3 regions of the Spirillospora sp. NPDC048911 genome follow, and region 1 is predicted to be linked to each of the others. Evidence: predicted binding sites of a transcription regulator. Region 1 holds the regulator's gene; each other region holds the start of a gene.
The links. The regulator LexA, encoded in region 1, represses DNA repair genes until DNA is damaged. The targets are predictions, from matches to a motif close to TCGAACANNTGTTCGA.
Positions count from the first base shown of each region.

Region 1 (10,435 bases):
GTCCTGGTACTACTTCCGGTACTGCTCGCCGGGCTACACCGAGGGCCCGTTCGACGTCGAGCAGGTCCGCAAGTGGATGCCGGTCGACCAGTACACGGGCGGCGTCGAGCACGCCATCCTGCACCTGCTGTACAGCCGCTTCTTCACCAAGGTGCTGTACGACATGGGCATGATCGACTTCACCGAGCCGTTCACGCGCCTGCTGAACCAGGGCCAGGTGATCCTGAACGCCAAGGCGATGTCGAAGTCCACCGGCAACCTGGTCGACCTGGGCGAGCAGATCGGTGAGTACGGCGTCGACGTCGTACGGCTGGCGATGCTGTTCTCCGGGCCGCCGGAGGACGACATCGACTGGGCGGACGTGTCGCCCCGCGCCATGTCGAAGTTCCTGTCGCGCGTCCACCGCATCGCCTCCGAGGTCGCCTCCGCCCCCGGCGCCGACACCACGACCGGCGACGAGGCCCTGCGGCGCGTCACCCACCACACGATCTCCGAGGCCACGACCCTGGTCGAGTCGCACCGCTTCAACGTGGCGATCTCCCGGATCATGGAACTGGTCAACGCGACCCGCAAGGCCATCGACTCGGGCCCCGGCGCCGCCGACCCGGCCGTGCGCGAGGCCGCCGAGACGATCGCGATCCTGCTGTCGCTGTTCGCCCCGTACACCGCGGAGGAGTCGTGGGCGCTGCTGGGCCGTCCCGCGCCCGCCGCCAAGGCCGGCTGGCCCACCGCCGACCCGGCCCTGCTGGTGCAGGAGACGGTCACCTGCGTGGTCCAGGTCGCGGGCAAGGTCAAGGACCGCCTGGAGATCTCCCCGGACATCTCCGAGGCCGACCTGGAGGCGCTGGCCCTGGCCGCGCCGAAGATCCAGGACGTCCTGGGCGGCACGCCACCCCGCCGCGTCATCGTCCGCGCCCCCAAGATCGTCAACATCGTCCCCGGGGCCTGACCAAAGCGCCCATCACACTCGCGCAGACCGTCAGAATCCCTGACCGCCGCCGGGTCGGCGAGCCCGGCGGCGGCCATGCCGCGCGGGATCGTCGTGCCCGTGGGGCCGGACGCGCGCCCGGCGCCGGGGGAACTGCCCGGAATCGCCATCGGGAATGCCGCTCTCGGAGGCACTCTCGAACGTGTCGACCGGCAGGGCGCGAGCAGTCGGTGGTCCGTCGTCGCCCGCCGGAAGGACGGATCGCCGGCCGCGCATCATCCGCGAAGCACGGTATCCCTCCAAGGCATGGCCTTCGTCGGCTAGGGCGGCGCGCTCATGAACGACCACGCCATCGCCGGGCTCCGCCGCGTCGCCGAGCGGACCCGGCTGCTGGACGAGCGGCAGTGGCGGTCCACCGGACCGCACACCGCCGACGGGGTCAACGCCTTCGGGTGACTCACATCTTGCGCAGGACCGCCACCACGCGGCCGAGGACCGACGCCTCGTCGCCGGGGATCGGCTCGTACGCGGGGTTGGCCGGCATGAGCCAGATGTGGCCGTCCTTGCGCTTGAACGTCTTGACCGTCGCCTCGCCGTCGATCATGGCGGCGACGATGTCGCCCTGCTCGGCCACGGGCTGCTGCCGCACGACCACCCAGTCACCGTCGGCGATCGCGACCTCGATCATCGAGTCACCGGAGACCTTCAGCAGGAAGTGCGTGCCCTCACCGACCAGCTGCTTGGGCAGGGTGAACACGTCCTCGACGGCCTCCTCGGCCAGGATCGGGCCACCCGCGGCGATCCGTCCGACCAGCGGGACGTAGGCGGGTGCGGGACGGGACGAGGTCTCCTGGCCGCCCACCGCCTCGTAGGAGTCGGCCTCGGTCAGCACCGGCGTGGCGCCCGGCACGCGCACCTCGACCGCCCGCGGGCGGTTGGGGTCGCGCCGGAGGAACCCCTTGCGCTGCAGCGCGCGGAGCTGGTGCGACACGCTGGAGGTGCTCGTGAGCCCCACCGCTTCGCCGATCTCCCGCATCGACGGAGGGTAACCGCGGCGCTGGACCGAGTCGCGGATCACCTCGAGCACCATGCGTTGCCGCTGGGTGAGGCCGCTCTCGTCCATCGGCCCATCGGGCAACTCCCGGACCTTGCTCATCGCTGGTCGCCTCCCGGCGCTTCGATCCGTCACTCCTCGTCATGGAACGTTATCGCGTCAGAGCGGGATGATCAAACAATTGTTCGAAGAAAGTCCTCGCGTTTTGCCGGTGCCTGCGATAGAACATCGTACACGCGTTCGATCGAAAATGCTTTCGAAGATCAACGGCTGGGGGGTCGTGATGGTGGCGTACGCGAGGACGGGCGGCCCGGGGCCCCGTCCGGGCGATTCCGAGCTCCGGCCGGGCGTCAGGCTGACCCGCAGGGGCCGCGTCGTGCTGACCACGTTCGCCGCGAGCACGCTGCTCGTGGCGTTCTGGCTCACCGCGGGCCACGGCGCCCGAGCCGGCGACGACGAGGCCGCGCCCGCCTCCGCCCGCCTGCGGACCGTCGTCGTCGAGCCCGGCGACACGCTCTGGGACATCGCCTCCCGCCACACCCCCGAGTCCGACCCCCGCCGCACCGTCGACCGCATCATCGACCTCAACGGCCTGCCCGGCCCGGTCGTCCAGCCAGGCCAGCACCTCCGCCTCCCCACTCGCTAACGGGGCTGCGTTGACGAAGTTGCTCGCCTGACCGGTGACCGGATAGCGCTTCAGGCGTTTCTGATATGCCGCCCAGGCGGAGTCGAAATCGCGCGGGCCGGTGTCCTCGTTGCAGAAGGCGGCCTGGTTCATCGTCGGATTGATGCCCGCGGCTGCGGCAAAGGCGTCGGCTCACGTCGGACGGTCGTGATCGCGTCGGGTGGCTGGGGATGGACCGTTCCGGTCTGACCGGGGCGGCTGAAGGGGTGCTCGGGTGGCGAGCGAGACAGGTGATCGTGACCTTATCGTGACCTGGCGGCGGGAGGGCCTGGTTTCTGGGGGCTGCGGGGCGTGCGGGCGGTGATCTCGCGGTTGGCGGCGGGTGGGGCGCGGCCGGTGCTACGGATGTTCGATGGCGCAGGTCAGAGTGCGACACGCCGGGGCGGAACGCGGGAGGCTCGATGTGACCAGGGTCGACGCGAGAGGCCCCCGTTGAGGTTGCGAAGGCCCTCCGGGCGCCCTACGGTTGACCACAACATCTAGTAGTTACACGGATGTCATTAACCACAAGTTGTGTCTTGTGGTGGTTGATTTTGAACTGTCAGGGGAGGAGGGAACGCGTGCACTGCCCGTTCTGCCGTAACCCCGACAGCCGAGTGATCGACAGCCGTTCGACGGATGACGGCGCCGCAATTCGGCGGCGGCGGTCATGCCCCGAATGCGGCAAACGATTCACGACACAGGAGAACGTGCTTCAGATGGTGGCCAAGCGAAGCGGGGTCACCGAGCCGTTCTCGAGAGAAAAGATCATCGCCGGGGTGCGCAGGGCCTGCCAGGGCCGCCCGGTCGACGAGGATGCGCTCGCCAAGCTGGGGCAGCGGGTCGAAGAGGCGATCAGGGCGACCGGGGTTGCGGAAATCCCCTCGCACGAGATCGGCCTGGCGATCCTGGGGCCCCTCGGCGAATTGGACGAGGTCGCCTACTTGCGATTCGCCTCGGTCTACCGGGGCTTCGAGTCGCTGGACGACTTCGCCAAAGAGATCGATGCACTGCGCAGAACGGGTTCCTCGGGGGAACCCGACCAGCCTCGGTAGAGGCCGATACAGCAGACGGTTGAAAGCGCCCGCGGCCGGGATGAGCGGCCGTCAGGGCGGTGTTGTTCCTGGATAGGGCCCAGCGGGAGGCCCGAGAGGGGGAGTCATGACGGAGACGGTGAGCGGCTCGGCTCGGCGCGGCAAGGGGGGCCGCAAGGGGTTGAAGGTAGACCGCATCTTCACCAAGCCCGGCGTGCATCCGTACGACGAGATCCGCTGGGAACGTCGTGACGTGGTCATGACCAACTGGCGCGACGGCTCGGTCAATTTCGAGCAGCGCGGGGTCGAGTTCCCCGATTTCTGGTCGCTGAACGCGGCCAACATCGTGACGTCCAAGTACTTCCGTGGCGCCGTGGGCACACCGGAACGGGAATGGAGCCTCAAGCAACTGGTCGACCGCGTCGTGAAGATGTACGTCGACACCGGGCTCCAGAACGGCTATTTCGCCTCCGACCAGGACGCGGAGATCTTCGATCACGAACTGAAGTACGCGCTGGTCCACCAGCTTTTCAGCTTCAACTCCCCGGTGTGGTTCAACGTCGGCACCAAGTCCCCCCAGCAGGTGTCCGCGTGTTTCATCCTCTCCGTCGACGACTCCATGGAGTCGATCCTGGAGTGGTACAAGGAAGAGGGAACGATCTTCAAGGGCGGCTCCGGCTCCGGGGTCAACCTGTCCCGCATCCGTTCCAGCAAGGAACTGCTGTCGTCCGGCGGCACCGCCAGCGGCCCGGTCTCGTTCATGCGCGGCGCGGACGCGTCGGCCGGAACGATCAAGTCGGGCGGCGCCACCCGGCGCGCGGCCAAGATGGTCGTCCTGGACGTCGACCACCCGGACGTGGCCGAGTTCATCCAGACCAAGGCGCGTGAAGAGGACAAGATCCGGGCGCTGCGCGACGCCGGGTTCGACATGGACCTCGGCGGCAAGGACATCGTCAGCGTCCAGTACCAGAACGCCAACAACTCGGTCCGGGTGTCGGACGAGTTCATGCGGGCGATGGAGGCCGACGGCGACTTCGCGCTGCGCGGGCGGCTGACCGGCGAGGTCATCGAGACGGTCCGCGCCAAGGATCTCTTCCGGCTGATGGCCAAGGCGGCGTGGGAGTGCGCCGACCCGGGCATCCAGTACGACGACACGATCAACGACTGGCACACCAACCCCGAGTCGGGCCGCATCACCGCGTCCAACCCCTGCTCGGAGTACATGTCGCTCGACAACTCGTCCTGCAACCTCGCCAGCATCAACCTGCTGAAGTTCCTCGGCGCGGACGGCACGTTCGACGTCGAGCGGTTCGTCAAGCTGACCGAGCTGATCATCACCGCGATGGACGCGTCCATCACGTTCGCCGACTTCCCGACCGAGAAGATCGGCCAGACGACGCGCGACTACCGCCAGCTGGGCATCGGCTACGCCAACCTCGGCGCGCTGCTCATGGCGACCGGCCACGCGTACGACTCCGAGGGCGGCCGCTCGCTCGCCGCCACGATCACCTCGCTGATGACGGGCGTCGCCTACCGCCGCTCCGCCGAGCTCGCCGGCGTGGTCGGCCCGTACGAGGGGTACGCGCGCAACGCCGAGGCGCACAAGCGCGTCATGCGCAAGCACGCCGCCGCCAACGACGAGGTCCGCACGCTCGACGAGATCGACAAGGCCATCCACGCCGCCGCGACCAAGCAGTGGCAGGAGTGCCTCAAGGCCGGCGAGAAGTACGGCTACCGCAACGCCCAGGCGTCCCTGCTCGCGCCGACCGGCACCATCGGCCTGATGATGGACTGCGACACCACCGGCATCGAGCCGGACCTCGCGCTGATGAAGTTCAAGAAGCTCGTCGGCGGCGGCTCCATGCAGATCGTCAACCTCACCGTGCCGCGGGCGCTCGAGAAGCTCGGCTACCAGCAGGAGCAGATCGAGGCCATCGTCGAGTACATCTCCGAGCACGGCCACGTCGTCGACGCGCCCGGGCTGCGCCCCGAGCACTACGAGGTGTTCGACTGCGCCATGGGCGAGCGCGCGATCAGCCCGATGGGCCACGTGCGCATGATGGCCGCCGTCCAGCCGTTCCTGTCCGGCGCGATCTCCAAGACCGTCAACATGCCCGAGCAGGCCACCATCGAGGACATCGAGAAGGTCTACTACGAGGGCTGGAAGCTCGGCCTGAAGGCCCTGGCGATCTACCGCGACAACTGCAAGGTCGGCCAGCCTCTCTCCGCCGCGGGCAGCAAGACCAAGGAAGAGCCCGTCGCCGAGGCCCCGGCCGCGGCACGCCCCGTCCGCAAGCGCCTGCCCAAGCAGCGCCCCGCGACCGTGACCCGCTTCTCGGTCGCCGGTGCCGAGGGTTACATGACCGCCTCGTCCTACCCGGACGACGGTCTCGGCGAGGTGTTCCTCAAGCTCGGCAAGCAGGGTTCCACCCTCGCCGGAGTCATGGACGCGTTCTCCATGGCCATCTCCATCAGCCTCCAGTACGGGGTGCCGCTGGAGACCTGGGTGGAGAAGTTCACCAACCTGCGCTTCGAGCCCGCGGGCATGACGGACGACCCGGACATCCGCATGGCGACCTCGGTGATGGACTACATCTTCCGCCGCCTCGCGCTCGACCACCTGCCGTACGAGGAGCGCGCCGAGCTCGGCATCTTCACCGCCGGTGAGCGTGCCATGCAGGCCAACGGCGAGGACCCGGCGTCCCTTCACACCGACGCCGAACTCGAGCACGAGACGCTGGCCCAGTCCGCCGAGATCACCAAGCCGGTGACCGCCGCCAAGCCGGCCCCGGCCCCGGCGGCCAAGGCGCACTCGTCGATGGAGGTCATCGAGAGCCGCCAGGGCCGCACCGCCGACGCGCCCCTCTGCCTCACCTGCGGCACGAAGATGCGCCCGGCGGGCAGCTGCTACGTCTGCGAAGGCTGCGGCTCCACCAGCGGCTGCAGCTGATCTAGCTTCGTGACGGCCTGAAAGCCAGGTCAGATCGAAATGTGGTCACCGCCGAGGGGATCATGTCGCACTGGACGCGACATGATCCCCTCGGTCGTTGGCCGCGGCTGAGAAGAAGACGCCAGCCCAGGGTTTCTTCCTGGCCGCCACGTCCCGGCGGGAAGCGAGGCGGAATCGTCGGCGCGTCAGAGCATTCCGTGGGGAACGTCCTTGGGCCCAGGGACCGGCTGCTGGACGTCCCAGTGCTCGGCGATCAACCCGTCCTCGACCCGCCACAGGTCGACGACGGCGACGCCGCGTTCGTCCCCGGGAGGCGTCATCAGATAGTGCACCACCGCGTACTGCTCGTCGGCGATGACCCGTTTGAGGTCGAACCGGGCGTCGGCGACCGGTGACTTGGCGATGAACTCGATGAACGCGTCGCGTCCCGAAGGATTTCCGGGGCTGTGCTCGATGAAGTCCTCCTTGAGGACGGTCCGGAGGTACTCGATGTTCCCGTTGACGAACTCCTCATAAGTGCGCTCGACGAGCTGCTTGTTACGTACGGCTTGCGTGGTCTCGTTCATGCCGCGACCCTCGCAACGCCCCATGACCGCTGTCGATTACATGCCGTGTAGTGGTGTCGGCCGGCGTGCGTCCGGTAGAACCGCTGCATGACGGATCGTCCTGTCGGGGAGTTGTTGCGAGAGTGGCGGCACCGGCGCAAGCTCAGCCAGCTTGACCTGGCCATACAGGCGGACGTGTCGCCGCGGCATGTCAGCTTCGTGGAAACCGGGCGGACGATTCCCAGCCGCCCGATGGTGCTGCATTTGGCCGAACATCTCGGCGTTCCGCTGCGCGAGCGCAACCGGCTCCTCGTCGCGGCAGGTCACGCTCCTGTGTATCGGCAGCGTCCGTTGGACGACCCGGATCTCGCCAAGGCCCTGGAGGCAGTGCAACGAGTGTTGCGCGGGCACGAGCCGTTCCCCGCCGTCGCGCTGGATCGCCGCTGGAACCTGCTCCTGGCCAACTCGGCGATCGACGTGTTCATGGCGGACGTTGATCCGGAGTTGCTGGAGCCGCCGGTCAACATGATGCGGCTCGGCTTGCATCCGAAGGGCCTCGCGTCGCGGGTGAGCAATCTGGCCCAGGTGCGCGCGTTCTTGATGCCGCGCCTCGCTCGCCAGGTCGCGCAGACCGGCGACCCGGCGCTGAGCGAGCTGCACGAGGAGCTGGTCTCGTACGGCACGGACGGCGAACTGCCCGCGCCTGATCCGGCCGACGTCGCCCTGCCCATCCGGATTCGTCACCACGGTGTCGAACTCAGCCTGTTCAGCACGATCACCATGTTCGGAACGGCCTTCGACATCACTCTCGAAGAGATCGTCATAGAGGCCTTCTTCCCCGCCGACGACCGAACCGCCGCGTTCCTTAGAAGGCCTACCGCACGTTGACGGCGGCCGTGTCCGTTGGCGACCGACGAAGACCGCATCGATGTCTGTTCAGACGGAGGGAAACGTGGCGGCCCAGGGCTCGTGGTCGAGCTGGAGAGAGTTGGCCAGTTGGCCGATGGTGCGATACCAGCCCGTCAGCACAACGAACTCCAGCATTTGGGCTTGGTCGTAGTGCTCAGCGAGTTCGTCCCAGACGTTCTGCGAGAGGTTCGCCGAGTCGTGCAGCTCGTCGACCGCTTGGATCAGGGTGCGTTGTCTGGCCGTCCAAGGGGTGGGGTCCCCGGTCACAGTGGCGTCGATCTGCTCCTTCGTGAGGCCGACCGCTTCCGCGAAGGTCGTGGCGTGGACGCCCCATTCGTACTCGCAGCCGCTCCGTGCGCAGGATCGTGCGATGACGATCTCGCGGTCTTGTGCGGACAGCTTGCCGTGGGCCAGCAGTCCGGCACCCAGGACGCGCATTCGCGAGGCCAGTTCGGAGTTCTGGTGGAGCACGCGGAAGAGCTGGAGCGGCTCGTGCGTGACGCCGGGCGGCATCCACTTGCGCAGTGCTTCGCCGATCTCGGGTGTGTACGGGGGAGTGAGCGGTTCGACGCGCGGCATGGATCAACCCTTCGGGTGCTTCTGTTTCCGAATCACTATCCCGCTTCGAAATCAGAAGCGCAAGGGGATGGTCGCGGCCGGGTGGCCTCAGCTCTCCTCGGACAACGTCGACGCCCAGCGTTCAGACCAGCCGGCGAGCGGACGCAGTGCCTCGTGGGCCTCGTGGCCAAGGGCTGTGAGCGCGTACTGCCCTTCAGGCGTCTGCTCGACGAGGCCCGCTTGGGTGAGTTCGACCAGACGCTGTCGCAGCACGCTCGACGACATGTTGTCGCATCGCTGCTGGAGCGGCCGGAATCCCTGCGCCCCGTCCTGCAGTTCCCAGACGATCCGCAACGTCCAACGCCGACCGAACAGATCAAGCGCGGCCATCAAGGGACGTCCGGTGCTGGATCCCCGGACCGGCCGCCCGGGCGTAGGCGTCGTCATCGAACCCCCGCGTTTCGTTTTCCGAAACGCTAGCACCCGCACGCATTCCACCTGCTCCGCCTTGCTGGCACACGCGCGTCCGGGAGTTCCAGATCGACATCCCGGCGCCGCGCCCGACTTCACTGGTGATGAGTCGAAGCTGACCCAGGAGCAGGACCGGCGCCCGGCGCTGGGAGCGAGGTGATCAGTGGTGACAACAGGGTCGGGGGCGTGGTCAGTGGCGGGATAGGGCTGGGGTGGGCTGAGCTGTGGCCGGGCCTGCCGGTACGAGGGCGGCGCGGCGTTCGGGCTTGGCGATGAGGCGCCAGGCGGCCACGGTCGCGACGAGGTAGGCGATGCCGATGGCCAGGAACGCCTCGGCGGTGCCGGTCGTCCAGTCGGGGGCGGCGGCGAGCATGGCTCCGATGACCGCGATCCCCACCAGCGTGCCGACCTGGCGATTGGCGTTGAGGACGGCGCCCGCCACGTTCCCGTTCTCCGGGCCGGCGGCGTCCACCATGGCGGCGGTCATCGCGGGCGAGATGATCCCACCGGCGATGCCGGTGACGGCCAGGGCCAGCGCGACCTGCCAGTACGGGGTGGCCGGGGAGATCGCGGCCATCGCGAGCGAGGCCGCGGCGGCGACCAGGAGCGAGATGCTCAGCAGCGGGCCGTTGGCGAAGCGTGCGGAGATGCGCGCGAACGTGATGTTGCTCAATGGCAGGAACACGGTCAGCGGCAGGATTTCCAGCCCGGCGCGAAGAGGCGACGCACCGCGGGCGTGCTGGAAGTACAGGCCGACCAGAAAGAGCACGCCGTAGAACGCCGCGTTGAAGAGGAAGCCCACGGCGTTGGCCCCTGCGAAGCGCGGTCCCCGGAACAGCGTCCACGGCATGACGGTCGTCCGGGCGCGACGTTCACGCACCAGCAGCAGCGCGGTGGCGATCACCGTGGTGGCGGCCGCCGCCAGGACGGCGGCCGAGGTCCAGCCGCGCTGCGGACCCTCGATGAGCGCGAAGCTCAACGCGGCCAGCGCGACGATCAACGTGGCGTGCCCCGGAACGGCCAGCGACGCCTTCTGGCCGGCGTCGGCGCGGGCGACGAAACGCCTGGTCAGGGTCATTCCGAGGAGTCCGACGGGCAGATTGATCAGGAAGATGCTCTGCCATCCGAGCGCGCTGACCATGATGCCGCCGACCGTCGGCCCGAGCGCCACGGACGACGACACGATCGCCGACCAGAGACCGAGCACCCTGGTTCGCTCACGTGGGTCCGGGAACGCGTGGACAAGCAAGGCCAGCGAACTCGGCATGAACAACGCCGCGCCCGCGCCCTGCAGGAGCCGCGCCGCGATCAGCAGTTCGATC
Region 1 is NZ_JBICUD010000006.1:588,141-598,575, reverse strand. Features, by position in the region: gene leuS (leucine--tRNA ligase) at 1-949, shown strand, start outside; gene lexA (transcriptional repressor LexA) at 1,386-2,084, opposite strand; gene ACGFNU_RS29205 (LysM peptidoglycan-binding domain-containing protein) at 2,233-2,628, shown strand; gene nrdR (transcriptional regulator NrdR) at 3,228-3,701, shown strand; gene ACGFNU_RS29195 (vitamin B12-dependent ribonucleotide reductase) at 3,808-6,630, shown strand; gene ACGFNU_RS29190 (nuclear transport factor 2 family protein) at 6,816-7,196, opposite strand; gene ACGFNU_RS29185 (helix-turn-helix domain-containing protein) at 7,284-8,063, shown strand; gene ACGFNU_RS29180 (carboxymuconolactone decarboxylase family protein) at 8,112-8,663, opposite strand; gene ACGFNU_RS29175 (winged helix-turn-helix transcriptional regulator) at 8,751-9,032, opposite strand; gene ACGFNU_RS29170 (MFS transporter) at 9,304-10,435, opposite strand, start outside.

Region 2 (10,435 bases), on a different contig from region 1:
TTCTTGAGACTCCAGGCGTTGAACCTCAGCCCGACCGGCAGCTCCATGTCGAGCCCGCCGTTGGCGCCGGTCACCGCGTCGCGCAGGGCGGTGTGGTCGGACGACACGAAGCCCTTGAAGCCCCACTCGGTGCGCAGGATCTTGTTGAGGACCGACCCGTCCTCGCAGGACTGCCGCCCGTTCAGCTGCCCGAAACCGCACATCACGCTGCCGGATCTGGCGTCCTTCACGGCCGCCTCGAACGGCGGCAGGTAGATCTCGCGGAGCGTGCGCCGCGCCATCTTCATGCCGAGGCTGTGGCGGTCGGTCTCCTGGGTGTAGACGGCCAGGTGCTTGACCGAGGCGGCCACGCCCTGCTCCTGCGCGCCGCGGATCCAGGACGCGCCGGTCGCCGCGGAGAGGTACGGGTCCTCGCCGAAGGCCTCGAAGGTGCGCCCGTTCCAGGGCGTCCGCGACACGTCGACGGCCGGACCGAAGATCACGTCGTTGCCGCGGTGCCGGGCCTCCCAGCCGATCACGCCGCCGTACCGCCTGGCCACGGAGGGGTCGAACCCGGCGGCGACGGAGATCGGCGCGGGCAGCTGTGTGGCCTTGCCCTGGCGCACTCCGGCGGGCCCGTCGGCCATGTAGAGCGGCGGGACGCCCAGACGGGAGATCCCGGCATTGGTGTCGGCGTGCGCGTTCTCGCTGAACCCGCCGAGCGGCCCGCCCATCGGGTCGTCCGCCGCCATCAGCGCGATCTTCTCGTCCAGCGTCAGCTTCGCCAGCAGCAGGCCCGCCCGCCGGTCCGGGCTGAGCGAGGTCTTGCACCACGGCCGCTGCGCCGGGTTCCCGCACCGCCCGGCCGCCTCCGCCGGGGAGGGCGCGGCGACCAGCGCGAGAACGGAGGCCAGCGCACCCGCCGCCGCGACCAATCCCTTGGCGGGGCCGGTGCGGCCCATCAGTGGTCCTCCTCCGGCTGGACGCGCAGCGCGTTCAGCGCGAACGCCACCAGGTGGTAGTGACCGATGAGGATCACGAGCTCGATCAGCTCGCGCTCGTCGAACCGGCCCGCCAGCTCGGCCCAGGTCTCGTCGGTCACGGTGCCGCGAGCGTGGAGCTCGTCGGCGGCGGCCACGATCATGCGGTCGTCCGCGCTCCAGGCGTGGTCGTCGAGGCCGAGCCGCAGCGCGGCGATCTCCACCTCGGTGAGGCCCGCCTCCAGGCCTATCCGATGGTGGTGGTGCCACTCGTACGCGCAGGATCGGTGGTGGGCCGTGCGCAGGATGGCGAGCTCACGGTCGCGCCCGCTCAGCGTGCCCTTCATGAGCAACATCGACCCGAAGCCGATCCACGACTCGAACAGGGCGGGGTGACGGCCCAGGGTGGTGAAGATGTTGAGCGGGCCGGTCGTGTCGACCACGGCCTTCAGCAGGTCGTTCCATTCGTCCTGGGGGAGCGGGGCGATCCGGGGCGTGTCGTCGGCCATGGCGACATTTCTGCCACCAAACGGTGGAACAGTGCTACCCCGACTGGCCGATGTGGCCAGATCGTGTCATTTCGCTCAGCCGCGGCGGGCGGTGGCGGCGATCGTGAGCTCGCCCAGCGCCTCCCGGGCCTCGCCGGTCAGCGGAGCGGCGTCCAGGGCGGCCCCCGCCTCCGCCGCGTACCGGTCGATCATCGCCTCGCAGGCCGCCAGCCCGCCCGTCTCCTCGATGATCGTGCGCAGCTCGGCCACCCCGGTGCCGTCCAGCGCCGGATCGCCGAGCAGCCGCCGGACGACCGCGGCCGTCGCGTCGTCCGCCCGGTCGAGGGTGAGGGCGACCAGGACCGTCCGCTTGCCCTCGCGAAGATCGTCACCGGCCGGCTTGCCGGTCTCGGCCGGGTCGCCGAACACCCCGAGCACGTCGTCGCGGAGCTGGAACGCGATGCCCAGCGGGCGCCCGTACGCGCTCAGCGCCTCGATGACCTCCGGGGACGCCCCGGCGAGCGCCGCGCCCAGATGCAGCGGCCGCTCGATCGTGTACTTGGCGCTCTTGTACTCCACCACCCGCAGCGCGGTCTCGACCGTGCCGGTGTCGCGGGTGCCCTCCAGCATGTCGAGGTACTGGCCGGCCATGACCTCGGTGCGCATCAGGTCATGGAAGGCGCGGCCCCGGCTCAGCCGGCCGGCGTCCAGCGCGCTGGCCTCGTACATCTCGCCGGACCACGCGAGACAGAGATCACCCAGCAGGATCGCGGCGCCCGTGCCGAACGGGACGGCCGCACCCGGCCAGCCCCGCTCGCGGTGCATGGCCTCGAACCGGCGGTGCGTGGACGGCTGCCCCCGGCGGGTGTCGCTGGAGTCCATGACGTCGTCGTGGATCAGCGCGCTGGCCTGCAGCAGCTCCAGGGACGCGGCGGCGGTCACGATGCCGGGCGACGCGTCACCGCCGGCGCCGCGCCAGCCCCAGTAGCAGAAGGCCGGGCGCAGCCGCTTGCCGCCCGCCAGCAGCGCGTCCAGCGCCGACAACATCGGGCCCAGCTCGTCGCTGATGGCCAGCAGGCCGGGGCGCTGCCGGTCGACGAAGGCCAGCAGGGCCTCGTCGACCTCTTTGCGGAGGAGCCGGGTGGACATGTCCGCGATCGTATCGATCTGGCGGGCTCGGAGACGCGGGGGGCCGCCGGGCCTCCACTATTCTGGGGGGATGCCTCACGCACGCCCGGACCGGACGCCGACCATCCGCGAACTGCTCGCGCAGGGCGGCCGATCCTTCTCCTTCGAGTTCTTCCCCCCCAAGACCGACAAGGGCGTCCGGAGCCTCTGGCGTGCGATCCGCGAGCTGGAGTCGCTCAACCCGACGTTCGTCTCGGTGACGTACGGGGCGGGCGGCGGCACCCGCGACACGACCGTCGACATCGTCGAGCGGATCGCCACCGAGACCACCCTGACCCCGGTGGCGCACTTCACCGCGGTCAACCACTCCCAGGCCGAGCTGCGCAACCTCGTCGGCCGGTTCGCCGCCGTGGGCGTGCGCAACATCCTGGCCCTGCGCGGCGACCCGCCGGGCGACCCCATGGGCGAGTGGGTCAAGCACCCCGAGGGCGTCGAGTACGCGGCCGAGCTGGTCAAGATGATCCGGTCGTACGGCGACTTCTGCGTGGGCGTCGCGGCGTTCCCCTATAAACATCCGCGATCGCGCGATGTCGAGAGCGACACCCGCTACTTCGTGGAGAAGTGCCGGGCGGGCGCCGACTACGCGATCACGCAGATGTTCTTCCGCGCCGACGACTACTTCCGGCTGCGCGACCGCGTCACGGCGCAGGGCTGTGACGTGCCGATCCTGCCCGGCATCATGCCGGTGACGCAGCTGAGCACGATCGAGCGGTCCGAGCAGCTGTCCGGCGCGCCGTTCCCGCCGGAGGTGCGCGCCCGCTTCGAGGCCGTCGCCGACGACCCCGAGGCCGTGCGGCGGCTGGGCATCGAGCACGCCGCCGAGCTCTGCCGCGAGCTGCTGGAGCAGGACGCCCCCGGCATCCACTTCATCACGTTCAACAAGTCGACGGCGACCCGCGAGGTCTACGGGCTGCTCGACGCCGCCGCGTACGGCGACAACGGGAACGCCGCCCCCATCACCGCGTAGCGCGGCCCCCCGCCGGGGAACTCGAAGTCGGTGAGCAGATCGACCATGCCCACCGACCGGTACAGGTGCCGCGCGGGCGAGTCGGGCTTCAGATCCAGCGTCGACAGCACCACCGTCCGCTCGCGGCGCCCCTCGCAGAGCGAGGTCAGCAGCGCGCGGCCGAGGCCCTGCCCCTGATGCTCCGGATGGACGTGCAGCTCGGCCACCTCGAACGGGTCGTCGAGCCACTCCGACGCGTGGTCGGGGCCGCCGAGGTCGGTGAGGGCCTGGTGGACCACGTCGTGCCACCACTGCCCCCGCGCGCCGTGGAAGCCGTACGCGAAGCCCGCGACCTCGACGGGGGCGAGGAACGATCCACGCCGTTCGGCCACGAACGCCCGGAACCCCGGGTACGAGGCGTGCCGTTCCATGATCGTGTGACGGCCCGGCAACTGCTCGGACGGCGGCCGCATCGCCGCGGCGTAGACGTCCAGGATCGGGTTCAGACGGCGCAGGAAGACCCGCTCGTCGATCTCACGCAGCTTCGGCTCCCTCACGGATCAGAAGAGTAGACCTCCACCGGCGAGCTTCGCTTGACGCCCGTTCCGGCGGGCGTTCAGATGCGGGTGATGACGCGCTGGGTGGCGGACAGGCGGTCGTAGATGTCCCAGAGGATGCGGTCGGCGGCCTTCTGGAGGTGGCCGCGCCGGGCGTCGAGCTGGCCGCCCCACTCGCGGGCCTCCGGGCCGAGCCACGCGTCGGTGCCGCGCAGCGTCTTGAGCGCGGGGTCGAGGGCCTTGCGGAGCTGGCCGATGCTGCCGTAGGCGTCGACGTACGACTGGTAGAGCTGCCGGTAGGCGGGGTTGGGCTGCTCGGTGGGCGGCAGGCTCACCGCCGCCGCCTCGTCCAGGGGCGGGGGGAGGCTGCCGGGGGGCGGCGGAGCGGCCATCAGGACCTCACTATGCCGAAGCTATGCCGACTGCGGGCGGGGGTGCAGGCCGAGCTTGGCCATGGCGTCACGGGTCTTCTGCGTCACGTCGGCGCCGGTGAGGAGCTGGACGACCAGCGGCCGGGTCCCGGTGCGATCGGCCTCGGCCAGCAGCGCCCGCAGCCACTTGACGTCCATCGCCAGGTGGTGGCTGGCCATGCCCAGCGCCTCCTGGATCGCCTTGAGCTTCGCCTTGTCGCCGTTCGCCGCCTCGACCAGACCGGCGACCCCGGCCGGGCCGAGCCGCTCGTACAGCTTCTCGGTGTAGTCGGGGTCGTCGGCGTTGGCCTTGAGGTGCTTCCACACCGAGCCGGGGATCGGCCGGCGGTCCTGGAGGGCGCCGGCCACCGCGAGCGCGTCGGTCTTGGCCGCCTTGAGGGCCGCCTGCCGGTCGGGAAAGCCGCCGAGGTCGCCCGCACCCCGCGGAACGGTCTTCTTGTGGTGCGGACGGAGCGGCGGCGGGGCCGGCGGCGCGGGCGTGCTCCCGTTCCGGGGCTTGCCGGGATCGGGCGTCCCCGTGCCGGGCGACGGCGGCGCGGGGGGCGTGTCGACACCGCCGCCCTGGTCCGGATGCGTGATCGCGTAGTTGTAGCGGCGGGTCAGCATCCCCAGCTGGTCGGCGGCCCACTGCGCCACCTGGTCGGCCTGGCGGTACCCGGCCGAGGACACCCCGGGCGGCGGCCGGTGCCCGTTCAGCCAGCTCTTGATCGCGTTGTCGGCGTCCTTGACCTGCCGGACGAGCTGATTGAGCGCGGCGGGATCGATCCCCCGGAAGTCCGCGTGGCGCGCTCCCGGGCCGGTCCGCATCTCAGCGGTCATCGCCCCTCCCAACCGGCGTTCGGTTCCCCAGAATCACACCGACATCACGCGCTGTCGAGGGCCTTGCGGACCGACTGCGGGTCGCGGGCGACCACGGCGTCCGTATCGGAGACGACGATCGGCCGCTGGATGAGCACCGGGTTGGCCACCATGATCTCGATCCACCGCGCCCGGTCGTGCTCGAGGTCCTTCAGGCCCAGCTCCTTGGCGACGGGCTCGGACAGCCGCGCCACCTCCCACGGCTCCGCGCCGATCCGGTCGAGGACGTCCGCGAACTCCCGCGCCGTCGGCGGCTCGTCCAGATAGCGGCGCTCGACGTACTCGACGCCCGCCTCGTCCAGCGCGGCCTTGGCCGTGCGGCTCTTCGAGCAGCGCGGGTTGTGCCAGATCTCGGTGCTCACGTGCTCATTCTCCCACTTCGGCGGGGTCGCCCCCGGTGATGCGCAGCAGTTCGTCGAACGAGGTCGGGAAGACGGTGTGCGGGTGCCCGCCCGCCGCCCAGACCTGGTCGTACTTCTTCAGCCAGACGTCCACGAGGGTACGGACCGGCGCGGGATGACCGACCGGGGCCACGCCGCCGATCGGCTGCCCGGTCGCCGCCCGGACGAACTCGGGGGTCGCGCGCTTGACCTTCTCGGCCCCGACCAGCGCGGCGATCCTGGTGGTGTCGACCCGGTGCGCGCCGCTCGTCAGCACCAGCAGCGGCGCCCCGTCGGCGTTGAAGATCAGGCTGTTGGCGATGGCCCCGATCTCGCAGCCCAGCTGGTCGGCGGCGGCCTGGGCGGTGGGGGCGGACTCGGGGAGCTCGATGACCTCGCCCGCCGCCCCGGTCGCGCGCAGGGCCGAGGTCACACGTTCGGCGTTGGGATGCATGGCCAGCACTTTAGGGCGTGCGAACCTCACCGCCCGACCATGCGTCCAAGGGGAGGCATGGGGCATGAGGGAGACCTATGAACGTGCGTACGAGCGTGATCGTCATCGCCGGGGCGGTGGCGCTGGCCGGTTGTTCCGCCGACGGATCGACCACGGGCGCCTCCACGCCGTCATCCGCCCCTGCCAAGTCCGTGCCGCCACCCTCGCCTGCCCCTCCCCAGCACCCCAAACTGAAGCCGGGCGCCAAGGGAGCCGCCGTGCGCGAGCTGCAGCAGCGTCTGAAGCAGCTCAACTACGACCCGGGCAAGGTGGACGGGAAGTACGGGATCGGCACCCAGATGGCCGTGTGGGCGTTCCAGAAGGTCAACCGCCTCAAGGTCAGCAACACCGTGGGCAAAAGCGTCTGGGCGGCACTGGACGCCCCCAAGCCCCCACGGCCCATGGCCAAGGGACGCGAGGCCGACCGCGTGGACGTCGACCTGCGCCGCCAGTACCTGGTCGTCTACAAGGACGGCAAGCCCGCCCTCATCACGCACATCTCGTCCGGCTCGGGCGAGTACTACTGCGCGAAGGACCGCGGCGCCACCGTCGCGCGCTGCCGGTACGCCACCACCGGCACCGGCGACTTCGAGACCGGCCGGCGCGCCTCCGGCTGGGAGATCTCGCCGCTCGGGCAGCTCTACAACCCGATCTACTTCAACGGCGGCATCGCCTTCCACGGCGCCCTCGACGTCCCCCGGTACCCGGCCTCGCACGGCTGCGTGCGGATGCCCATGCACGTCGCCGAGGACTTCCCGGAGCTGGTGGGAACCGGCGTCCCCGTGCACGTCCGCCGGCCGCGCTGAGGAATTGTCCGACCCCCCTGTTCTACTGGTTCTGTGCCGCTGAACAGCGTGATCGCGCTGGTCAGCGACACGCGTTCGAACGCATTGACGAATCGCCGTCAGGGCGATTTACTGTGAGTGCGTCGAACTTATGTTCGACGTGGTGCGGGACTCGCGGCCCGCGCCAGGGCGACGTCCCCGTGGAGGTTGTCCACGGGACGGACGGTCGGGCGGAGTGAGGGGAAGCTCTCCGCCCGGCCGGCCCGAGCCGGAAGGAGACAGAACATGTCCGCAACGATGACCGCGCACAGCGTTCACTCGTCCGCCCAGTTCAGCCCGCCACCGGGCCCTCGCCCCCGACCGCTTCCTGCACCCAGGCCGGCGCACACCGCCGTCGGGCAGCTCCAGGCCGCCCGCATGGGCCTGGCCGAAGCGGCCGAGGCGACCTCGGCCGCCGTCCGCTACGTCTGCGCCCACCTGGCGGCCCTGCGCGCCGCCGCGGCCGTCCTCGCGTCCAAGGAACCCCTGGAGACCCACCGCCGCGGCCGCCCGCGCAGCGTCTGGGTCCTCCTCCCCGAGGCCGACCCGGCACTCCGTGAATGGGCCGCCTTCTTCGCCGCCGGCGCCGACAAGCGCGCCGCCGCCGAGGCGGGCCTCCCCAGAGCGGTCACCCCGCGCGAGGCCGAAGAACTCCTCCACGACGCCGAGATCTTCGTGTCCCTGGTCGAGGAGTCCCTCGGCATCCCCAGCCAACCGACGTTGCCGATCCCAGAAGCGAGCTGACCGTCTCTCGGGGATAGGTGTGGTTGATGCCTTCGGCATCTTCCCCGGTCTCGGACGCTCAATGTCTGCCCAGGGGGGCGACCCCCTGGAACCCCCGGTGTGGGGGCAAGCCCCCACGCCCCCGCCTCTTCCGGGGTTCGGCTCCAGAGTCCCGGTCGAGGGGTTCGGCCGCCCTCCCCCCTGCGCGGCCGCGCCGGAAGGCCGGGGCCGCCGTCCGCCATTCCTCACCGGCGGGCGGCGGTCCCGGCGCCCGAGTCGCTGGAACCGCCTGGTCAACATCCTCCGTCGAGGGGCGGTTCCAGCTCCCACGACCGCGCCGATGGCGGCCGTAACCCCCGAGGCGGCCCCATCGGCGCGGTTCACCGGCCCGAAACGGTTCAGCACCACTTGGCGGCTCTCCACGGCATCACCGTCGTGCGTCGAGGCTGCGCGCGTTCGCGTCCTTTGACTTGGCGAACGTCGCCAGCGGCTCGGCGGGCGCTTCCTGGCCCGTCTCCGCCTCAGTGGCCTTCCGCGCGGTGACGCGCGAAGCCAGACCGCCGCCAGCACTGGGAGTGCGGGTAGCACTAGAGCGGGATTCTAGGTTGCATGAGAGGGTTGGGGCGGTCTTGTGAAGGGGCGGGAGCGTGGGCGGTCGGGGGCTGGTGCCGTTGCTCGCGTTTCTCGGGGTGATGGCCTACTCGCTCTCGATGGCGGTGGTGACGCCCGCTCTGCCGCTGTTGCAGGAGGGGTTGCACACGACGGCGGCGGGGGCGGCGTGGGCGCTGACGGCGATGACGTTGTCGGCCGCGGTGGCGACGCCGGTGATCGGGCGGCTGGGGGATCTGTACGGGCCGCGACGGGTGCTGCTGGTCGTCGTGGCGATCGCGACGGTGGGGATGGTGATCGCGGCGGCCGCGGGGTCGTTGCAGATCATGCTCGTCGGGCGGGTGCTGAGCGGGGTGGGGGGTGGCGTTTTTCCGCTGGCCTACACCATCGTCCGGGAGGTCTTTCCGCCTGAGCGGACGGCGGCGGCGGTCGGGCTGATGTCCTCGATGCTGGGTCTTGGGGGTGCGGTGTCGTGGTGCATCGCGGGGCCGATTATCGATCATCTGGGCTGGCGGTGGTTGTTGTGGGTGCCCGTGCTGGGGCTCGTGCCTGGGCTGGTGGCCGCGTGGTGGATCGTTCCATCGGCGGCGCCGCAGGCGGGCGCGGGCGTCGACTGGTGGGGCGCGGTGCTGTTCGCGGGGTGGCTGGTGGCTGCTTTGACCGCGCTGACGCAGGGGATGGACTGGGGTTGGGCCTCACCCGGGGTGATCGGGTTGCTGGGGCTCGCCGTTGTGCTGGCTGTTTGCTGGCTGGTGGTGGAGCGGCGGGTGGATGAGCCGCTCATTGATCTGCGGTTGATGCGGCGGCGGGGGGTGTGGACGGCCAATGCGGCGTCGTTGCTCTCGGGGTACGCGCTGATGGCCGGGGGTGTCCTTTTCCCGTTGCTGGTCCAGCTTCCGGAGCGGTCGGGGTTCGGGTTCGGCGGGACCGCCACGCAGGCCGCCTTGCTGCAGATCCCAGCGAGTGTCGGGATGACCGTGGCGGGGATGACGGCGGGTCTGCTGGACCGGCGGGTCGGCTCGCGGGCCGTGTTGATGGTGGGGGCCGTGATGACCGGTCTGGGATACGGGTTCCTGGCGTTCGAGCACGAGGCCATGTGGCAGATGTATCTGGGCGGGACGGTGCGGGGGATCGGCCTGGGCTTCGCCTACGCGGCGGTGGCCAATCTCGTGGTCGCCGCGGTTCCGCTGAGCGAGACCGGGGTCGCCACCGGGATCAACACCCTGATCCGCACCGTGGGGGCGTCGCTGGGCACCCAGGCCAGCGCCGTGATCGTGGCGGCGTCGGTGACCGCTGGGGGATTCCCGGCCGAGCGGGGCTTCACGGTGGGGTTCGCGGTCAGCGGGGCGCTGATGGCGGGGGTGGTCGTCGTCGCGCTGATCGCTCCGCGCCGGACGCCGGGGGAGCGGTGGGGCGGGCGGGTCGACATCGCCGAGCCGGTTCACCGGTGACGAATGGCAGACTCTGTCCCCATGAGCGAGTGGGCAGGGCGGACCGCGACGGAGATCGCGGCGGCGGTACGGGCGGGCGAGGTCACGGCGGCCGAGGTCGTCCGCGAACATCTGGACACCATCGCCGCGCTGGACGGCGAGCTGGGCGCGTTCGTCCGGGTGCGCCGGGAGCGGGCCCTGGCGGAGGCCGCGGCGGTGGACGCGCGGAGCGACCGGGGCGAGCTGCCGCTGGCCGGGGTGCCGGTGGCGATCAAGGACAACGTGCCGGTCGCGGGCGAGCCGATGCGCAGCGGGTCGGCGGCGACGCCGGACACCCCGCAGCAGGCCGACCATCCGGTGGTGGCGCGGCTGCGGGCCGCGGGCGCGGTCGTGGTCGGGCTGACCAACCTGCCCGAGCTGGGCATCTATCCGTTCACCGACAACGCGTTCGGGACGGCGCGCAATCCGTGGGATCCGAGCCGGACGGCGGGCGGGTCGTCGGGCGGCTCGGCCGCGGCGGTCGCGGCCGGCATGGTGCCGCTCGCGCAC
Region 2 is NZ_JBICUD010000002.1:1,125,109-1,135,543, forward strand. Features, by position in the region: gene ACGFNU_RS12525 (beta-glucosidase) at 1-941, opposite strand, end outside; gene ACGFNU_RS12530 (carboxymuconolactone decarboxylase family protein) at 941-1,468, opposite strand; gene ACGFNU_RS12535 (polyprenyl synthetase family protein) at 1,544-2,596, opposite strand; gene metF (methylenetetrahydrofolate reductase [NAD(P)H]) at 2,667-3,602, shown strand; gene ACGFNU_RS12545 (GNAT family N-acetyltransferase) at 3,539-4,138, opposite strand; gene ACGFNU_RS12550 (hypothetical protein) at 4,198-4,530, opposite strand; gene ACGFNU_RS12555 (hypothetical protein) at 4,552-5,388, opposite strand; gene ACGFNU_RS12560 (arsenate reductase family protein) at 5,433-5,789, opposite strand; gene ACGFNU_RS12565 (YbaK/EbsC family protein) at 5,794-6,261, opposite strand; gene ACGFNU_RS12570 (peptidoglycan-binding protein) at 6,339-7,106, shown strand; gene ACGFNU_RS12575 (SAV_6107 family HEPN domain-containing protein) at 7,371-7,868, shown strand; gene ACGFNU_RS12580 (MFS transporter) at 8,495-9,907, shown strand; gene ACGFNU_RS12585 (amidase) at 9,929-10,435, shown strand, end outside.
Region 2: the regulator LexA is predicted to act here: its motif matches at 7,229-7,244, upstream of ACGFNU_RS12575 (SAV_6107 family HEPN domain-containing protein).

Region 3 (10,435 bases), on a different contig from region 1:
GGTCATACCTGCCGGTCCGCACCGGCGAGGGCCATGCGATCGTGTTCTCCAACTACGAGGACCAGCGGCTGCACCGGCTCGACCCCGGTGATCCCAAACCGCGCCCGCTGACGCCGGAGCCGGCGCTGCCCGGCGGCCTGCGGTACGCGGACTATGTCCTGTCGCCGGACGCGACCGAGGTCTGGTGCGTCTGCGAGGGGCACACCCCGGACGGGATCCGCCGGGCGATCGTCGCCGTGCCGCTCGACGGGAGCGGCGCCGAGGACGCGAGCGTCATCCGTGAGCTGGTCAGCGGCGCGCACTTCTACGCGAGCCCCGCGCCGTCGCCGTCCGGCGGCCACCTCGCCTGGGTGCAGTGGAGCCACCCGCGCATGCCCTGGGACGGCACCGAGATCCGCGTCGCCGCGCTCGAGGACGGCAAGGCCGTCGCGCCCCGCACGGTCAAGGGCGGCCTCACCGAGTCGGCGGTCGCGCCGCTGTGGCGGGACGACAGCAGCCTGTACGTGATCTCCGACTGGCCCGGCTGGTGGAACATCTACCAGGTCGGGCTGTACGGCGAGTCGCCGCAGGCGCTGTACCCCGCCGAGGAGGAGTTCGCCGGGCCGCTCTGGCAGCTCGGCGGCATGCCGTACGCGCTGCTGGAGGACGGGCGGCTCGCGGTGCTGCACGGCGAGGGCGACCAGCGCCTGGGCATCTACGACCCGGAGACGCTGGAGCTCACCGACCTCGAGGTGCCCTACGACGACTGGCAGCTCGCCCTCTCGGCGCACGGCACCACGATCGTCGGCATCGCGGGCGGCGCCACCGTGCCGTCCTCGGTCGTCCGGATCGACACCACCACGGGCCGGGTCGAGGGCCTGCGGCGCGAGCTGGCCGAGGTCCCCGACATCGCCTACCTGCCGAAGCCACGGAGCGAGCAACTGGAGGGGCCTTTCGGACGGCCCGTGCACGCGCACATCTACCCGCCCTCCAACCCCGAGGCCGCGGCACCCCAGAACGAGCTTCCGCCGTACGTGGTCTTCGTGCACGGCGGGCCGACGTCTCGTTCGTCCAAGGTGCTCAGCTTGGAACGCGCGTTCTTCACCAGCCGCGGCATCGGCGTCATCGACGTCAACTACGGCGGCTCCACCGGCTATGGCCGCGCCTACCGCGAACGTCTGCGCCGCCAGTGGGGCGTCGTCGACGTAGAGGACGCCATTGCCGCCGCCCAGGCGCTCGTGGACGGCGGCATAGCCGATCCCGCGCGCCTGGCCATCCGCGGCGGAAGCGCGGGCGGCTGGACGACTCTGGCAGCCGTCACGCAGACCGGCCTCTTCAAGGCGGCCACGTCGTACTTCGGCATCAGCGATCTGCAGAGCTTCGCCGCGTCCACGCACGACTTCGAGTCGCAGTATCTCTTCGGGCTCATCGGCCCGCTGCCCGGATACGAGCGTGCGTACGAGGAGCGCTCGCCGCTCAACCACGCCGAAAAGACGGCGTGCCCCGTCCTGCTCCTTCAGGGTTTGGACGACCCCGTCGTGCCGCCAGACCAGTCCGAACGCTTCGCCGACGCTCTGGCGGCCAAGAAGACCCCCTACGCCTACCTCACGTTCGAGGGTGAATCCCACGGCTTCCGCCGTGCCGAGACCACCATCACGTGCCTGGAGTCAGAGCTCGCCTTCTACGGCCAGACCCTGGGTTTCCAGGCTAAGGGAGTGGCTCCCGTCGATCTCAACAACTGAGCTTCGCCCAAGAGAAACCGCCGTGAGCGCCGACGTGGTGACTTTCTCGTCGGCGCTCACGCTTTTGGCGGGAAGCGGTGAAGGAGGGCCCACGGAGGCGGACGGTCGCGTTCGGGCTGGACGGACGTGTCTCAGGCGTGCTTGTCGGTCCAGGAACGCAGGTTGTAGACGTCCTTGTCGAAGTACGGCGAGTACGAGATGTAGTGGACGTTGCCGCCACCCTGGTATCCGCCGATGACGCCGTTGATGGAGCCGGTCCGCGTACGAGTGTTGTAGTTCAGCAACCATGGGCTGCCGCTCGTACCGCCGTGGAAACCGGAGCAGTCCATCCGCAACTGGTAACGCGACTGCTTGCGGGTCGTGGTCACACAGTAGATCGGCCGATCGCGGCGGTCCCAGACGATGCGCGGGTAGCCGGCCACGTTGACCTTGCGCCCGACGCCCTTGTTGATCGAGAGGCTGTTGGCGCCCACGACGTTCTGGATCTTCTTACCGCTCCGCGGGTTGAGCGAGATGAAGCCGAAGTCGAGGTCGGCGTCGCCGTACTTGCTCCAGCGCTGCGGAACGACGAGCCGCTTGGCCGTCCACGTCCCGTACGGCCGCTTGCCCTTGTCGTACTTCGGCACGAACGCGATCTTGGTCGCGTACCTGCCGCCCTTGCCGCCATGGAGGCAGTGCGCGGCCGTGATCAGCAGCTTCTTCGAGTAGCTGTTGACGACGCTCGCGGTGCAGTAGTGGTCGCCCTGCCCGTTGTTGAAGAACAACGCGCCGATCGACGGGACTCCCCCGAACGCCTTCGACCTGGCGGCCAGCACGGTCGCCTGCCCGCTCGCCCCGTCCTTCTGCGCCACCGGCGTGGCCTTCGCCAGCCGCTGCGCGGTCCAGTACTGCTCCGCCGCGCCCGCGTCCGTCGCGCTGATCTCAACGCTCGAGACGGTCCCGACGGTGCGGGTCGCGGGATCGTGCCGCGCGTACGCCACCGCCCCGGCCCCGGCCGCGACGACCCCCGTGGACGCGACGACCGCAGCCGTCACCCGCTTCCGACCCTTCAGCATTTGTCAGAAACTACCGACTCTTCCGCCCCGCCACAACGCGAACGATCAACCTGCCCCCGAGTTCAACGCCACCACCGCCGCCCCTGCCCCTCCGCATCGCCCCCAACTTCTCAGCACCCTGGCCCCAGCGGCCCAGCGGCTCACTCCGGCCACACAATCCCCCTGCCGCCGCTCAGCAGCGCGTCGCCGCTCAGTGGCGCGTGACCGCCGCCCAGAGATGTGGCCGCTGCCAGTGGCGTGGCTGACGCTCAGTGAAAACATGCCCGGCGCTCGGTGGCGTCGCCGACTCTCAGCGGCACAGCTGGCGCTCAGTGGTGCGTGATTGCCCCTCAGCGATGCTTGGCCATCGCTCAGCGGTGCCTCACTGCCGCTCGGCGGCTTGGCCGCCGGTCAGTGGTGCGTGGCTGTTGCTCGGTGGTGCCTCGCTGGCGGTCGGTGGTGTGTGGTTGGTGTTCAGCGGGCAGGAGGGACCCGGCTGGGGGGTGAGGCGGGCTTGGGGCGGCGGGTCAGCGGGCGAACTCTATGGCGCGGGACTCGCGGACGACGGTGACGCGGATCTGACCCGGGTAGGTGAGCTCGTCCTCGACCTGCTTGGCGATGTCGCGGGCGATCACCTGGGCCTGGATGTCGTCGACGGCGTCGGGCTTGACCATGACGCGAATCTCACGGCCGGCCTGCATGGCGAAGACCTTCTCCACGCCCTCGTGCTTGTCGCGGGCGATCTCCTCGAGCCGTTCCAGGCGCTTGACGTAGGCCTCCAGCGACTCGCGGCGGGCGCCGGGACGGCTGCCGCTGATCGCGTCGGCGGCCTGGGTGAGGACGGCCTCGACGGTACGGACCTCGACCTCGTTGTGGTGGGCCTCGATGGCGTGCACCACGTCCTCGTGCTCCCCGTACCGGCGGGCGATCTCGGCGCCGATGAGCGCGTGGCTGCCCTCGACCTCGTGCGTGAGCGCCTTGCCGATGTCGTGCAGCAGGGTGCAGCGCTTGGCCTGCTCGACCGGCAGGCGCAGCTCGGCGGCCATGATCCCGGCGATGTGCGCCGACTCGATCAGGTGCTTGAGCACGTTCTGCCCGTACGACGTCCGGTAGCGCAGCTGGCCGAGCAGGGCGATGAGCTCGGGGTGCATGTCGGCGATGCTCAGCTCGACCAGGGCGTCCTCGCCGGCCCGCACGCACAGCTGCTCGACGTCGCTCTTGCTCCGCTCGTAGATCTCCTCGATCCGCTGCGGGTGGATGCGGCCGTCCAGGACGAGCTTTTCCAGCGTCAGCCGCCCGACCTCGCGCCGCACCGGGTCGAAGCAGCTCAGCAGCACCGCCTCGGGCGTGTCGTCGATGATCAGGTTGACGCCGGTCGTCGTCTCGAACGCGCGGATGTTGCGGCCCTCGCGGCCGATGATCCGGCCCTTCATCTCGTCGCCGGGCAGATGCAGCACCGAGACGACCGACTCGGCCGTCTGCTCGCTGGCGACGCGCTGGATGGCCAGGGTCACGATCTTGCGCGCCCGCTTCTCCCCCTCGGACCGGGCCGCGTTCTCGATCTCCCGGGTGATCGGGATGGCCTCGCGCTTGGCCTGGTTCTCGATGGCGCCGACGAGCTCGGTCCTGGCCTGTTCGGCCGTCAGCCCGGCCACCTGTTCGAGGGCGTGGCGGCGTTCCTCCTCCGCCTTGCCGAGTTCCTCCTTGCGGGCTTCCAGCGCCCGCTTGCCCTCGGCGAGCTTGGTCCCCCACTCCTCGAGACGGCGCACTTCGCCGTCCAGGCGCTGCTCACGTTCGGCCAGCCGGGTCTCGCGGCGTTCGAGATCCTCGCGCAGCGAACGGATGTCCTCGCGGAGCGCGCGGGCCTCCTCGTCCAGCTCGGCGCGCTGGGTCTGGACGAGCTGGTGGGCCTGCGTCTCGGCCTTGCCGAGGATCTCCTCGGCGTCGGTCTTGGCGGCGGCGCGGATCTCGTCCGCCTCCTGCCGCACCTGGGACAGCTCGTCCTCGATCGCCTTCCCGGACGGGCGGCGCAGGACCAGGATGACGAGAGCGACCAGGGTCACCAGCAGTGCGGCACCCAGCAGGACGCTCTCCATGGGGCTGTCCCCTTCCTCGCCCGTGGGCCCCATCGGGAATGGGGCCCTGGTGTGCGAGGATCACCCGCGTCACAGCCGATATGGGGACACGACACCGCCCGGGCGCCCTGTCACCGGGACCCGAGAAAGTCGGACGTCGTGATCCTCTATACCTCTCAACTGCTCGAACGTGCTCAGTTGTATGGCAATCCGCTGCGCGCGGAGTAACTCCTCACTGCCGCAACGGTAAGCGGCACGGAGGTAATGAGCAAGCAAACCATGGGCATTCCGGACTAACCGAACGCGGCCGTGACGAGTTGCTTACCGTCCTCCGACCCGCCCGGACGAGGCGTTCACCTGGCGCATCGCTCTCCACTCCCGAGTAAGACCCAGTCAGATCCCGGTCAGGATCTGCGTCATTCTCCCCGGCGTGTCGAACCTGCGGGCCCGCCGCCGCCGAGGAAAGCGGGCCCATCGCCTTTCAGGCGTCCCACACCCCCGATCCGGCCGTCTCCCGGACGAAGTCGGTGAAGTCACGGGGCTCGCGTCCCAGCGCCCGCCTGATCCCATCGGTCTGATAGGCGTTGCGCCCGTCCAGCACGGTCGTGAACAGGTGCATCAGGAACTCCAGCACATCATCGGGAACGCCCTGCTCCCTGGCGCCGGCGGCATAGTCCTCCGCGCTGATCTGGACGTAGGAGATCTCCCGCCCCGTCGCCTGAGCGATCTCCTGCACCGCCTGGGCGAACGTGAGCAGCCGCGGCCCGGTGACCTCGTACAACTCGCCCACATGTCCGTCCTCGGCAAGGGCCGCGACCGCCACGTCGGCGATGTCGTCGACGTCCACGAACGGCTCGCGCACATCACCGACCGGCAGCACGACCTCGCCCGCCAGCAGCGGCTCGATCATGAAGCTCTCGCTGAAGTTCTGGAAGAACCACGACGCCCGCACGATCGTCCACTCCAGTCCGGACTCACGGACCAGCCCCTCGCAGACTTGCGCCTCCTCCTCTCCACGCCCCGACAGCAACACCAGCCGCCGCACCCCGGCGGCGTCCGCCGCCTCGATGAACGCCTTGATGTCGTCCGACGCCCCGGGCACCGCCAGGTCCGGCGCGTAGCTGACGTAGACCGAGCAGACGCCCTCCAGCACCGCCGCCCAGCCATCCCGGTCCTGCCAGGAGAACGCCGGGCTGGCCGACCGCGACCCGACTCGCACCGGAACGCCCCGGGCCACGAGCCGCTCGGCCACCCGCCGCCCGGACTTCCCCGTCCCGCCCAGCACCAGGGTCAGGCCATTCTGAATGTTCGCGTTGTTCGTCATGCCCTCGAGTCAACCGGCCTCCAACCTGCCCCAACATGGCTGAGAGACTCGCCCCCATACGCGAGCGTCCAGAGCACGACCCGCCTGCACAGGCGAGAGCCCAGTGCCCACTCGCCGAGGCCAGAGGACGAAGGTCGGAGCCAATCCCAGCAGGCCGAGATCACGCCGCCCAGAAGGTCCGGGCCAGGCCCAGCAGTGCCGGGGCTGCATCCGGGAGATCGGAGTCAGCCTCACAAGGTCGGGCCGGGCTTTATGAGACCGGGGCAGGCCCAACGGGTCGGGGCTAGGCCCAGCGGGCCCCAGGAAGCAGGGGCTAGGCCCAGCGGGCCCCAGGAAGCAGGGGCTAGGCCCAGGAGGTCTGGGACGACCGCGGAAGAGCGGGGATGGGGCCGAGGGGCTGGTCAGTCCCAGGGGGTTGGGTCGGGGAGGTCTTCCAGCTCTAGGCCCTCTTCGTCGAGGACCTCTTTGACTACTCGGTAGGCGAGGCCGGGGGAATAGCCTTTGCGGGCGAGCATGCCCACGAGGCGGCGGGTGCGTTTGGCGGGGTCCATGCCTCGGGTCGCGGCGACCTTGCGGGCCATGAGCTCGCGGGCGGTGCGTTCTTCCTGGTCGGGGTCGAGCGTTTCCACCGCTTCCTGGACGGTCTCGTTGTCGACGCCGCGTTGACGCAGCTCGGCGGCCAGGGCGCGTTTGGCCAGGCCGCGGCCGGTGTGGCGGGACTGCACCCAGGCCTGGGCGAACGCCTCGTCGTCGATCAGGCCGACGTCGGTGAAGCGGCCGAGGACGTTGTCGGCGACGTCGTCCGGGACGTTCTTGCGGCGCAGCGCGTCGGCGAGCTGGGCGCGGGTGCGGGGCGCCATCGTGAGCATGCGGAGGCAGACGTCGCGCGCGACCGCCTCGGGGTCGGCGGGCGGGGTGTCCGCGGCGGAGCTTCCTTCGGTCGGCTCGCGCCGTCTGCGCCGCCCGCTCATGCCGGGCCCCACGGGCTGCGTCTCGGCTGCGCGGGAGCGGCGGCGCCATCGGGGAAGGACCAGGCACCGGTCTGTCGGTGCCGGAAAAGGCGCCGCCGCCCTACATACGGGATCATTCCTCAACCTTCGTCAAGAGTCACCCTGAATGGGGGATTCTCCGTCAGAACTCGCCATGCGGTGAGGTGCAGCTCAGGCGTCGCCGGGCTTCGGGGTCTTGGCGCTCTTGCGGCCGGTCGCGGCGGCGGCCACGGGCTTGGCCGCGGCGGCGGGCTTGGCGGCCTCGGTGGTCTCCGGGGCCTCCTTGTCGACCTTGGGCCCGACGCCCAGCTTCTCCTTGATCTTCTTCTCGATCTCGTTGGCGGTGTCGGGGTTGGCCTTGAGGAAGTTGCGGGCGTTCTCCTTGCCCTGGCCGAGCTGGTCGCCCTCGTAGGTGTACCAGGCACCGGACTTGCGGACGAAGCCGTGCTCGACGCCGAGGTCGATCAGGCCGCCCTCCTTGCTGATGCCCTGGCCGTAGATCAGGTCCATGTCGGCGACCTTGAAGGGCGGGCTGACCTTGTTCTTCACGACCTTGACGCGCACCCGGTTGCCGACGGCCTCGGTGCCGTCCTTGAGCGTCTCGATGCGCCGCACGTCCAGCCGGACGGAGGCGTAGAACTTCAGCGCCCGGCCGCCGGTCGTCGTCTCGGGCGAGCCGAACATGACGCCGATCTTCTCGCGAAGCTGGTTGATGAAGATCGCGGTGGTCTTGGTCTGGTTGATGGCACCGGTCATCTTGCGCAGGGCCTGGGACATCAGCCGGGCCTGGAGGCCGACGTGGCTGTCGCCCATCTCGCCCTCGATCTCCGCGCGGGGCACGAGCGCGGCGACGGAGTCGATGACGACGATGTCGACCGCGCCGGACCGGATCAGCATGTCGGTGATCTCGAGCGCCTGCTCACCGGTGTCGGGCTGGGAGACCAGCAGCGCGTCGATGTCGACCCCGAGCTTGGCGGCGTATTCGGGGTCGAGGGCGTGCTCGGCGTCGACGAACGCGGCGATGCCGCCCTGCTTCTGCGCGTTGGCGATCGCGTGCAGGGCGATCGAGGTCTTTCCGGAGCCCTCCGGGCCGTAGACCTCCACCACGCGCCCGCGCGGCAGGCCGCCGATGCCGAGCGCGATGTCGAGGGAGATGGACCCGGTGGGGATCACCTCGATCGGCACCCGGGTCTCCTCACCCATCCGCATGACCGAGCCCTTGCCGAACTGCCGCTCGATCTGGGCCAGTGCGGTCTCGAGAGCCTTCTCCCGGTCGTTCGCTGCCATGGTTGTGCCCCTTGTCGTGTCTGTCGTCGCCGGCCTGCCGGCTCTCGCCCGGCCCGCGGCCCTCACGGACCGTTGCTTGAGATGTCGTGGGCGACGTTACGGGGACCCACCGACAGTTTCGAGTCTCGGGGCGGACCTGTGGATAACGTCGCGTGCGTCGAACAGCTTACCGAACACTCGTTCGATCATGGTGTCGCGATCCGAATTGGGCGAGAATCTCCGGTGCACACGGGGGCCTGAAGCCCGTACGCTGGCGCCGTCCACGGAGGGTTGCACCATGACGCTGACCGTTCTCTTCTGCGTCGATCCGCTCCACCCCCGGCGCGTTGATCCCCATTTCTCCCGCGAGGCCGCCGCCGTACGGGACCACTATGGCGAGATCGCCCTGCTCGATCACGATGCGTTGCAGCAGGGTCACATGGACGCGGCGATCCGCGGCGTCCCCAACGATCTGGGCCCGGTCTGGTACCGCGGCTGGATGGTGACGAGCGAGGAGTACGCCACGCTGGCGGCGGCCCTCAAGAAACGTGGCACCATCCTGCTCACGCATCCGGATGACTATCAACGCGCGCACGAGCTTCCCGGATGGCACGACACGTTCGCCGGGCTCACTCCGCCGAGCGTATGGCGTCCCCTCACCCCTCTCGAAGACCCAGGCGATCTGAGCGAGCTCGTACGAGTCCTTCCGGCTGGGCCCGCCGTGGTCAAGGACTACGTGAAGTCACGCAAGCACGAATGGGACGAGGCCTGTTTCGTCCCGGACGTTCACAATCTCTCGCAGCTCCGCACGATCGTGTCGAAGATGGTCGCGCTCCAGGACCAGTTCCTGGCCGGCGGCCTCGTCATCAGGGAGTACGAGGAGTACGACGGCGGCGAGGCCCGCGTGTGGTGGGTGGACGGCGAGCCCGCCCTGATCGGCCCGCACCCGGACAGCCCCGAGGTGGAGCCCGAGCCGGACGTCGACGCCGTGGCCCCGGCCGTGCGGGCCTTGGGCTGCCGCTTCATCACCACGGATCTGGCGCGCCGTTCCGATGGTGAGTGGCGCGTGGTGGAGGTGGGCGACGGCCAGGTGAGCGACCTCCCCTCCACAGTCGACCCCATGGACCTCTACGCCCATCTCCCGGTCCCCGACTGATCTCCCTCGCACGGCCGGTCCTTGTGACGGAACCGGAACGCACGAAACTTCCGTCTCACTTCGCATCACCCCTAGGCTTTGGTCACTGGAATGCCGGATCGCTTGCAGATGCGAGGTCCGCTCCATCCGTCCGGAACCTCCGGGGTGCCTGCAGTCTCTTTCGAAGGGCGTGTTTCCCCTTGCCTCCACAGGAGTCCCGGCGCCGGCTCAGCTCCCGCGCGGTGAAGATCGGGATGGTGAGCGCGCTGTCCCTTTCGGTGGTGTCGTGCTCGTCCGATGACGATGGCGACGCGGTCACCGCTTACTGCGTCACGCAGGACGACGACCTCTCCACCGGGGCTCCGGCGCCGTTCCCGACCGAGGGCCCCGACGGCTTCAAGGTGGTCGACGACGACAACTGCGACGACCCGGATTCCAGTTCCAGCACTACCAGGAGTTCTCACTCCAGTTACTTCTGGTACTACGGCGGTGTCCGTACGCAGAGCGGGCGAGTTCGCGCCGGCAGCATGTCAATGCCGAGCGGCACGAACATCACCTCTGCGGAAGGAAAGACGATCCGCAGCGGTTTCGGAGGCTCGTCCAGTCACGGCAGTTCCGGCGGCTGAACGAAGATGCGTCGCGAACGTTCGACACCGCGTGCCGACTGGGCCCAGAAGGTGGAGTCGCAGGGACTGGCCTTCCATCGGACCGCGCACCCGGAACATCTGCCGCGCCCCTACTGGGACGAGTCGGTGCACTACGTCTTCGAAATGGACGAGGTACTGGCCCTAGAGGAGGTCGTGGAAGAGCTTCACAGAATGTGCCTCCAAGCCGTGGAGCATGTCGTCACCACTGGCCGCTACAACGTCCTCGGCATACCCGACTGGGTGG
Region 3 is NZ_JBICUD010000002.1:731,467-741,901, reverse strand. Features, by position in the region: gene ACGFNU_RS10670 (prolyl oligopeptidase family serine peptidase) at 1-1,721, shown strand, start outside; gene ACGFNU_RS10665 (trypsin-like serine peptidase) at 1,853-2,776, opposite strand; gene rny (ribonuclease Y) at 3,283-4,851, opposite strand; gene ACGFNU_RS10655 (NAD(P)H-binding protein) at 5,312-6,154, opposite strand; gene recX (recombination regulator RecX) at 6,556-7,125, opposite strand; gene recA (recombinase RecA) at 7,315-8,430, opposite strand; gene ACGFNU_RS10640 (ATP-grasp domain-containing protein) at 8,708-9,565, shown strand; gene ACGFNU_RS10635 (hypothetical protein) at 9,787-10,170, shown strand; gene ACGFNU_RS10630 (glutathionylspermidine synthase family protein) at 10,177-10,435, shown strand, end outside.
Region 3: the regulator LexA is predicted to act here: its motif matches at 8,600-8,615, upstream of recA (recombinase RecA).